Regions from separate parts of the Paenibacillus sp. FSL K6-2393 genome, predicted to be linked through region 2. Evidence: predicted binding sites of a transcription regulator. Region 2 holds the regulator's gene; the other holds the start of a gene.

What was found. The regulator LexA, encoded in region 2, represses DNA repair genes until DNA is damaged. The targets are predictions, from matches to a motif close to CGAACATATGTTCG.
Region 1: addB (helicase-exonuclease AddAB subunit AddB) is a predicted target of LexA. The motif match lies at 2,790-2,803, and genes of this name have one in related genera.

The regions. Positions count from the first base shown of each region.
Region 1 is NZ_JBBOCU010000001.1:2,082,312-2,087,811, reverse strand. It holds gene addB (helicase-exonuclease AddAB subunit AddB) at 1-2,725, opposite strand, end outside; gene MHI14_RS09130 (class I SAM-dependent rRNA methyltransferase) at 3,155-4,531, opposite strand; gene MHI14_RS09125 (Na/Pi cotransporter family protein) at 5,267-5,500, shown strand, end outside.
Region 2 is NZ_JBBOCU010000001.1:2,899,482-2,904,981, forward strand. It holds gene MHI14_RS12805 (adenosine deaminase) at 1-37, shown strand, start outside; gene MHI14_RS12810 (hypothetical protein) at 359-535, shown strand; gene MHI14_RS12815 (aldehyde dehydrogenase) at 1,337-2,638, shown strand; gene lexA (transcriptional repressor LexA) at 2,744-3,370, opposite strand; gene MHI14_RS12825 (LysM peptidoglycan-binding domain-containing protein) at 3,667-4,044, shown strand; gene MHI14_RS12830 (DUF896 domain-containing protein) at 4,140-4,349, shown strand; gene MHI14_RS12835 (hypothetical protein) at 4,475-4,984, shown strand; gene MHI14_RS12840 (HAD family hydrolase) at 5,013-5,500, shown strand, end outside.

The DNA of each region.
Region 1 (5,500 bases), 820 kb from region 2:
CACGTCTGGACTGTTCACCGAGAATAACGGATGCCCGACTAACAATGTCCTTCAATTTGCGGAAAATATAACCGTATCGCTTGGTGCTTAGCAAAATTTCCCCTTGCAGCTGTGGTGCAATCTGCTCCACAGTTTGCTCGGCTTCCTGACGGCATTGGTCTGGAGTCAAACTGCCCCAACTACGATTTTCTTCGCGCAACCGCATAGCCAGCTGGCTTAGTGCAGCATGAAACAGCTGTCCGATATCAGGAGCCTGAAGACGGTACAATTGCCGTTCTTTGAGGCGTAGCCCATGCGAAGCAAAATGAGAGAACGGACAGGCTACGAACCGCTCCATTCGCGAGACACTCGTCCTCACCTCTGTGCCATACAATCTGCGACTGGTAGCTGTACGTAGTGGTAATGCCCGATTACGATAAAAGATCGATCCCATCAACCGCTCCAACTGAGGTCTGCTTGTCTCCCGAGATACATGCCAATTGTAGACCGCCCACCACATTTCAGGGATGTCTTCTCCGCGGCGCCATTTGCGCAATTGTCCAATAAGCGCAGATAGACTCTGACCTGGATGGGTGACATAGGACCAATGCGCTTCTTCCGAGTTCACAACCGGTGGTTGAGCGAGCAATGGCTGTTCTTGTAGACCAAACATTTTCCGTACATGGCGGACAATCTCGGAAGGAAGCAGTGCTTTTCCCTCATCATCAGCAACCGGGTAACTCAGCCACAACTGGCTGCTTGCCGCTGTAAGTGCCGTATAGATCAGAAAACGTTCATCTAACATTTGCCTTGTTGCACCTGGTCCAAGCGCCATGCCTCGTTCCGTCAGTAACGCTCTCTCCAGTTCCGTTAATACACCATCATCCTGAGGTACGGCGGGTAATTCACCATCAACTGCACCAAGGATAAATACATATTTGATGTCCTGAAGACGTGTACGGTCCATCGAACCAACCAATACCTGATCCAGTGCTGGTGGTACCAGACCCAGCTTCAGTTCCGTCAATCCGGTCTCAATCATCCCGGCAAACAGCGTGATATCCAGCCGTTCATTCCCCATCATATCTACCATCTGATCCAATAGATCCAGCACAGCTCCCCACATCTGCCGATGTTCTCTCGACCGTTCGGGGTCACCTTGAGCCTTAGCTTCAGCAGACATATGTTCCAACTTCCATGCGATCTCAGCATCTTCCAACAGTCTGTATAGTGCCTCGCACTGGGCTTTTGCTGTCTTTGCCTTTTTCATTCGTTTCTCAAAAACACCCAAGGAATCTGTAATGACCGTTCGGCAGCTCTCCATTAAAGAAAGCATCTGGTCCCGTCCTCGACTACGGCCATCCTGACCGTTGTCTTCCAGCGACAGGCTTGGTACATACTTCCATGGTTTGCCGTCAGTCCAGCGATACCCGTGAATACCACAAGCCAGTACATAATTCTCAAGCTGGTCCATATCTTCACGAGTGATGGAACCATCACGCGGAAGCAGCAGATCCGTTTTGACACAACGAAATACATCCTCGTAACGCCAGTGGCGCCGAACAATATCCAGTGCGGAACGGATAAACTCAGATAATGGATGATGAAGTTCATTTCTTCTGCGGTCCAGAAAGACGGGTACGTCATAATCCCTGAATAGAGGTTCAGCTATATCAGCGTAGGTATCCAACTGACGAACAAGTACCGCCATATCCCGATAACGCGCACCTTCGTTTTGCGCCAGACGCCGCATCTCACGCAGTGCTCCCTCCATCTCAGCTCGTCGGTTCTCCGCTGCAACCAGTCGGATTCCGGAATCAAGGCCATCACTTTTCCACCGAATTCGGCGGTCGAAACCAGCCTCCAGATGAGCAAGTCCCGGACGATCCTTGTATCTCGGTGGAATCTCCGAATCTAGCACGGTTATATCGCTCGGTACACCCAGTTCATCAGCCATCCCTTTGAGACGCGCGTAGGCACTCGCCGTGGGATAAAACAGTTCCAGTTCTCCAGGCAGTGCGCCGTGATCATAAGGGCGATCGAGTGTCAGTGCAATCGTCACGGAAGAGGACTGCAACATCAGCCGACCGATCACACTCATCTCCTGTGGTGTGAATCCCTGAAAGCCATCAATCCAGATCTGGGCATCCTGCAGCAATGCACTTTCCGACAAACGATTTGTCAGCTCGGTCAACGTGTCTTCATCATCAATATATAAATTGGTCAGTTCCTGTTCATAGTCACGATATATCAGATTCAAGTCATGCAACTTGTCCTCCAGAATTGGCGAAGTGGGTGAGTTATTCCATCCAGACAGCCCTTCTTCCAGCAATGATGGATCAACTTCATAACGTTTAAATTCACTATATAAGTCATTTAATTCCCCTATAAAACCCAGCTGGCTGCCGGATGCACCAAACAGCTTCAGTTCTTCCTTACGGCGCTGGATTACTTTGTAGAGCAGCATCTTTTTGCCTTCGGCTCCGATTGGAATACGAGCAGAACCGCCTGCTTCCTGCATTACACGATAGGCTAGACGGCGAAAGCCGAGCACTTCTGCACGCATGGTACCTTTAATTGCTCCAGAAGACACCAATGCCTGCTCTGTTCGAAAGGAACTCTGTTCGGGAACGAGTAAAATCAAAGGTTTGCCTTGCGGTTCTTGTTGAAGCAGGGATGTAATTTCCCGGGTAATCAGCGAGCTTTTGCCGCTGCCTGCCCGGCCAATAACAAAACGAACGGACATGTCTAATCCTCCAAACCACACGTACAAGATTTTAATTCCCAGTATAACATATCTGACTTGGTTCGGAACATACGTTTGCCACTATCCGGTAAAACCGGAGATCATCTCCGTTAACACAGCAAGACAGCAAAAAGCCCGCAGCTATTACACTGTGGACTTTTGACTTGATCTATAGATTAAATTAAAGATTATTTACACTTGCCACTCCGAGGACAGAACAACCCTCCGATCGCTGTTATTCCCAGATTTATTTGATTCAATTTTTAAAAAGTGAAAAAATCCGAGAATAAAGGCAAAGATTATGCTTCCGAAGCAGCTTTCCTTCAGAAAGCTTTTAGCTCCGCTTCTTCAGGTTATTTCTGTCCTCTACGTTCTCGTGTAGATGTTTAGTCCAATCTATACAGTTAAATTAGAAGGGAATTCATACAATTAATTCTTTTTACTACGCACTTCGAAAATAGCAAATTTCAGGTAATGTCCTTCATCCACGCCCAAAATTTGCGGGTGATCCTTACCGGCTGCTTTCCAGTCGATCAAACGAAGCACTTTGCCTGCATCTTCCGCTGCATCGGCAATCGTATCTAGGAAGAGATCTGGACGCATGTGATACGAACAGCTGGCTGTTACCAAATATCCGCCCTCATTAACCAGTTTCATTCCTTGCAGGTTGATATCTTTATATCCACGGCATGCACCTTTAACTGCTGATTTCGTTTTGGCAAATGCAGGAGGATCGAGGATGACGACATCAAATGTTTTACCGCCAGCTGCCAGCGCTTTGGATGTATCCACTTTCTGTTCGCCTGCACGTGCACGTGCGGTACGTTCATCCAGTCCTTTCACTTGTTCACGCAAGTACTGGAATGCATCAGCAACCACGAATTCGACCCGGTCGGTGAAACCGTTCAGCTCCACATTTGTTCGTGCACTCTCAATGGCATGCTCCGAAATATCAAGACAAGTCACTTTTTTGGCTCCATACTTGCAAGCATTTAACGTGAAGCTGCCTGTGTGTGAGAAACACTCCAGTACGGTGGCACCATCCCAATAAGGGAATGTAACTATCTTACCGCTTTTATTCACAGGCAAGCGCTGCTCTGTGCCATCCTGCTCGGTAGTTTGGAGTGTGATTCCACTCTTGTAGCCCCACCCCTTCATGAGCGGTTCGATCGCTGCACGATTTTCGCGTTGGTCGAAGAAGTAACCTGTCTTCTGCCCTTCCACGATGTCCACTTTAATGAGTAGTCCATTTTCTGTAACGGTGACATGTCGTGGGCAATCTCCGTACAGCGGACCTTTGGTCTGCTCCAAACCTTCCAGTTCACGAATCGAGACATCACTGCGCTCATATATGCCTTCTGGCTGCATTACTTCAATGAGTGCCTGTACGATGGCTTCACGGCAACGATCCATGCCAAGTGTAAGCAACTGTACAACGAGGATGCTGCCGAACCGGTCAACGATCAAGCCTGGCAGAAAATCAGCTTCGCCGTAAACGAGACGGTATGCCTCTCCATCCTGGATAAAACGTTCCCGGTGACGCAAGCAATCGCGGAAACGCGCTGCAAAAAACGCCGTATCCATCTGTTCGGACTCCAAGGGTTGATAAGCTACAACCCTTACAGTGATCTGAGATGCAGGATTGTAATATCCTGTCGCCAGATAGCGACCTTGATGATTCAATACATTGACCAGATCTCCCGGCTCCGGGTTTCCGTCAACAGAGGCAATTTCATTGTTAAATATCCATGGATGGGCATGTTCAAGCCGCTTTTTGCGACTGCGTTCGAGTGTAACTGATGGCAAGGTAGATCCACTTCTTTCATAGTTAGTTAAAAAGATAGGTTTGGTGAGGCGCGTAGGTGGCGTTTCGGTTACGAATCGATCTTCCGATCGCTGTTGTCTCCAGATTTTTTTGATTCCCTTTTTTAAAGGGAAAATCCGGAGACAAAGGCGCACGCTTCGCTTCTTCAGATTCGATTTCGTCCCCTCCACTACGTTTGCACGAATCACCGTATCTTTCGAATTGGGGTGCGGCAGTTAAGTGACGTTCCGGTTACGAATCGATCTTCTGATCGCTGTTGTCTCCAGATTTTTTTGATTCCCTTTCTTAAAGGGAAAATCCGGAGACAAAGGCGCACGCTTCGCTTCTTCAGATTCGATTTCGCCCCCTCCACTACGCTTGCACGAATCACCGTATCTTTCGAATTGGGGTGCGACAGTTAAGATGCTTCAGTGACGAATTGTTACTACGGTCACTTTATTTAAATGACTTTACGGTTACGGATTGGTTTTGAGCGTTTTTATTCTTTTTTTGGACTTCCCTACTAAAAAAGTCTGAAATAACCGCAACACATGTGCGGCTTGCTTCCGCAGATTAGATTCGTCCCCTCCACTACGTTTGCACGAACCACTGTATCTTTCGAATTAGGGTGGGGTAATTTAGGTCGCTTCCCTCTGAATTCCTTTAGGCTTGTCATGGTTGTCTTTTCTTACTCATAGGATGAGTTAAGGAACCCGGACGGAAGGAATGATGTTTCTATGTTTAGAGATGTGATATTGCCCCTACTCTATGGGCTTATTATCTTTTTTGGTGGCATGAAACTGATGGAGACGGCCTTGCAACGTATGGCAGGGCCCATGTTGGCAGGTTGGCTCAATCGCGCTACCTCTGCTCCATGGAAAGGTATGGCCTTCAGTGCGGGCGCAACGGCCTTGTTACAGAGCAGTACTGCGGTCACCGTGCTCACCATTGGACTGGCTAATGCCAGATTA
Region 2 (5,500 bases):
CCAACCTTTTGGTTGTGGTCCAGTGAACGAATATTAAATCTATTTATGTCGGATAGAAAATATCCCATTAAAGTCGCTATTATAGCGGCTTTTTTGTTTTATTCGTACAAGTTCATTTTTCGATTACCGATTAGATAAATATTTAACTACTTAGCAGAAACTAAATAAATTGATAGAGTGGTCTTACGAAAAAGCAAAGCTCAACCGATAAAGCAATTGATGCTTTAATCCGTTGGCAAAACATTAAAGGAGTAACAAGCAGGTTTCTAACTGGCGTAGGTGGTGTTGTCACTCTTCCAGTAGCTAAACCAGCTGATTAATGTACGTGCAAATACGAGTGATAGCTGCCATTGCTCACATGCGTGGTTATAATCCAAAAGATGATGAAGTTAAAACGTTGGTTTTTTCGTGTCTTACCAGACAAGCTGCTACAGATATTTTGAAGGCTGGTATAAAACCGGGCAGTATACCTGTAAAGAATGCGATTAAAAAGATTCCAAACGTAGCAATTAAGACTATAAATCAAGTTTGGTGAAAAAGGTATTATGTTTTCTTTCCAATTAAGTGTAGCCCAGCGGAATTAGACTTAAAAATAGTTTTAAGATAACGGACAGGATAGTGTAATTATTACGCGAATTATCCTAGGGAGTTGCATAAAGAAGGAAAAACCTATCTAGATAAACAAAAAAACTTCTTAGTGAGACTGGTGGAAAGTGTGCAAACCCGGGATGTTTAAGAATAGAGCCTGTTGATTACCATCAAATCAAGGTATGGGCAATTCATAAAAAACACGAAACTAGGCACATGATTGCGTGGAAAACTTAAAATAACTGATGATGAGTTATATAGATGGAAGCAGATAAAAGGGTCACCAAAGAAGCCTATGTTTGTCTGTAACCATGGCTTACTTTTAACATGATGTATTCGTTCACCGATATATAATCGTAAAGCTCTCTTTTCATTAATGAAAGGGGAGTTTTTTATATGTGGTAACTAAACATTTCTATTTTGAAGAAATGTATCAATTCATGTTAGTAACAGCGCAAAAACCATTGTCATTATCTAGTAACCCATTAAAGAGAAACTGAAATTAGAATTCTTTCTTACAGTGCATTAAACTGTCTGAAACAAAAGATTTAAATCAAACTTCCTTAGAAATTCTGATAGCCACGAAATAGAAAGGAATACTAACATTCACTCTTTTAAAATTCAAACCATCATTCCAATATATACAAATGGATGTTTCATTTGTATGTTGAAAGTTTCATATAGAAGAGGTATACTTTAATTAAATTTTGAGCAATTTAATTTTAAATAATTAATTGGAGATGTTAATATGGATCAAGCAAAACAACTAGTGACAGAACAACGTACATTTTTTTATACAGGACAAACTAAAAATATCGAGTATCGAATTAATGCTCTTCAACAGCTTAGAAAAGGAATTGAAAAGTATCAGCAACGGATTCAAGATGCACTTCGGGCAGATTTGAACAAATCTGAGGCGGAAGCTTACGGTTCCGAGATTCGCATTGTTCTGGGTGAACTGGATTTTGCATTAGAACATCTGCAGGAATGGGCTGCACCCAAACAAGTTCCAACCAATTCGGCTATGCCGGATGGGGTGAGCACCATTTACCCTGAACCATACGGAGTGGCTCTTATAATTGCACCTTGGAACTATCCTTTCCAACTGGCCTTTGGTCCACTGATTGGAGCAATTGCAGCCGGTAACTGTGCAGTTATCAAGCCTTCTGAATTAACACCAGCCGTATCTCGTCTGACGTATGATCTGATTCAGGAGATATTCCCTCAGGAGTATATTGCCGTTATGGAAGGGGAAGTTGAAGCCAGCACAGTATTGTTGAAAGAGAAGTTTGATTATATTTTCTTCACAGGAAGCACAGGTGTTGGTCGCATTGTTATGAAGGCAGCTGCTGAGCACCTGACTCCTGTAACTCTTGAGTTGGGCGGTAAAAGTCCTGCTATTGTCCATAGTGATGCAGATCTGAAGCTGGTGGCTCAGCGTATTGTTCGTGGTAAGTTCCTGAATACAGGGCAAACTTGCGTTGCTCCGGATTACTTGCTTGTACATGAACAAGTTCATGATGAATTGATCAATCTGATTGGCGCAGAGATCAAATATAAATTTGGGGACGATGTGTTACAGAACGCTGATTTCCCGCACATTGTCAATGCGCGTAACTTTGATCGGTTGTCGGGGTTCCTTACAGATGGCAAAACGCTGATTGGTGGACGTTCTGTACGTGAGCAGTTGCTCATTGAGCCGACTGTACTTGGCGATGTGAACTGGGAATCAGCTGTCATGCAAGAAGAGATTTTCGGTCCGATTCTTCCTGTATTTACGTACAGTGACCTGGATCCTATGCTGGATGAGATTGTTCGCCGGCCAAAACCATTGGCGTTATATCTCTTCACACAGGATGAGCAACTGCAGGATCAGGTTCTGAATCAAGTATCCTTCGGTGGGGGATGTATTAATGACACACTTTCTCATATGACTTCACACTATCTCCCGTTTGGTGGTGTAGGAGAGAGCGGTATGGGCTCATATCACGGACAACAGAGCTTTGATGTGTTCTCGCATCACAAGAGTGTTCTGAAACGCAGTGAATAATTAGCCGCTAAAATAACATAAACATGAAAAAAAGAGGTTGTCCTGTTGATCAGGACAACCTCTTTCGTATTTCATTACATCTAGTTTTGTTACTCAAGTTAAATATTAATGAATATCTCGGAAAAGGCCAATGACTTTACCCAGAATACTAACATGTTTCAAACGTAAAGGTTCGAAGGTCGCATTCTCCGGTTGAAGGCGAATATGATCTTTTTCTTTATAGAACGTTTTCACTGTAGCTTCATCGTCTTCAGTCATTGCAACGACGATATCACCGTTATCAGCAGTTTGCTGTTGACGGACAATAACATAATCTCCGTTAACGATTCCAGCTTCCACCATACTATCTCCGACTACTGAAAGCATAAACACTTTCTGTTCGCCTACATAATGTGTAGGAAGAGGGAAGTAGTCTTCAATGTTCTCAGTTGCAGTGATTGGAACCCCTGCTGTAACCTTACCAACGACAGGAATACGTGCAACGCTATGAGCAAATTGATGAGAATGCTCAGATTCTTCCTGGCTCAAAAGCTCAATGGCTCTTGGCTTGGTAGGGTCGCGTCGGATCAAACCTTTTTTCTCCAAACGATCCAAATGTCCATGTACTGTTGAGCTGGAAGCCAGTCCAACCGCTTCACCAATTTCCCGTACGGAAGGAGGATACCCCTTCAACCGGACTTCATTTCGTATAAACTCCAGAATAGCCTGCTGCCTGCTGGATATCTTCGACATACCGTATCAACCCCATTTTAGTAACGTTTGGGAAAATTATAACATAGAACCTCCGTTCGTACAAACATAAGTTCTAAATAAAATGGCATTAAATCAGTGTTTTTTAACTTTTAGAACCGAATTTGTCCAAAAGGCAGAGCATAATACTGCAAATGCTTTGCAAAAGAACTTCAATTAAGAAATTTCTCCTTCAAAAAAGAAGCGAACAATTGTTCTAAAAATCTATTGAACAAAACAAGTGTTCGTGTTATATTGATTTCAACAGATAGGAACAAACGTTTGGAGGCGGGTATTTAATGAGATATTCTACTTATCAAAGCATTTATGAACCAATGAATTCGGAACTGGTGAAGACTAAAATAGGGAACTACAAGAATGTTTTAGCGCGTTTCAAGATTTCTTCATGGATGTTAAAGGTAGCCATTACCTCTTTGATTATATTTATTGGATGTAGCACCGTTTTAACTGTATTTGCTGGCAATGAGAATGATGTTCTGCCTGGAGGAAAGATAGCTATTTCACAAGGGGAAACATTATGGAGTATTTCTTTGGAACATAAACCGACGAATATGGATACACGTATTTATATAGAAGCAATTAAGAAAGTGAATCAACTTCATACAACTTCCATCCAAGTGGGACAAGTACTAGCTCTACCGCAATTTGCAGAATAAAATGCACATCAATGAGTGTTAACGCGTGTCAGCTTGACAAGCTGCCTTTATAATGGCAAAGTTAATATGACTTTGTATTTTTGGAGGGGACAAGCTTGGATATAGATAGTCTGGTAGCACGCATTAACGAATTGGCTCGTAAGCAAAAGTCCACTGGATTGTCGGAGGAAGAACTTGCTGAACGTGCCGAGCTAAGAGAGATTTATTTGAGCAATATTCGCAGCAATTTCAGACAACAACTGGATACCATTGAGATTGTTGATGATGAGAATGACAAAGGCCACCAAGGCAAACTCAAACACTAACGAAACCTAATGATATCATTATGATATTTAGGTTTCTTCCTGTTATTTTGAGTGTGCAATTTATAGGGGGAAATGTTGGTTTGCAATTATGTAAGCCGATACAAAGACACATAAGGGGGATTCTCATGTCGCGTTCGTTCGAGAGAACGGTTAAGAAAAATTCCAAGCAGTTAAATCAGCAACGCAAAAAAAGTGGTCAACCAATCACAGGTACACCAGGTGAAGAAGTCTTTAAGGGGCGCAGCCTGTTGTTCCCTATATTTTTGATCGGTCTCGCCTTTTTGTATCTGTTTATGAGCACGTTCCTTGTGCAAGCTCCGATGACAACCTGGGACTGGGTGACGATGCTGCTTTACGTATTTTTGGCAGTCATCTTCATGCTTCGCCGTCCATACATCAAGATTAGCAGTAATCGGATTATCACGACGAAGGGTAATCGTGAACGTTCAATCGGGGTTGACGATATTGTCAAATTCAGAATTGAACCAGGTACAGTTGTTATCGAACATAACAGTCGCGGGAAAAGATGGGTGTTCACCAAGTTATTGAACCGTTACGATACAGATGCGATTGCAGAACGTTTGCTGAAGTTTGCAAAAGCACACCAGATCACCGTGGAAACCGTCGAAAAGTAATTATTGCATAAAGGGGTAGATGATCGGAATGGCGTTAAAAGCGATTTTGTTCGACCTAGATGATACTTTATTGTGGGATGAGCGTAGTGTTCGAGAAGCTTTTCATGAGACTTGTCTAATTGCAGCGCAAGAGACTGGGGTCAAACCAGAAGAACTTGAAGAAGCTGTTCGTAATGAGGCACGTGGACTGTATGAATCATATGAAACCTTTCCTTTTACCAAAATGATTGGAATCAATCCGTTTGAAGGCCTATGGGCGAACTTTACTGGTGGGGATCAACCTGAGTTCCGTCAGTTGGAACAACTTGCTCCAGTTTACCGTAAAGAATCCTGGCGTCGTGGCTTGTTGAAGTTGAGTATAGATCGGGAAGATCTTGCTGAACAGTTGGCCGCGCAGTTTGGAGTAGAACGGAGATCCAGACCTCATGTATACGAAGAAACGATGGACACCTTGCGCCAGTTACAAGGAAAGTACAAACTGTTGTTGTTAACGAACGGTTGTCCTGCTTTGCAACA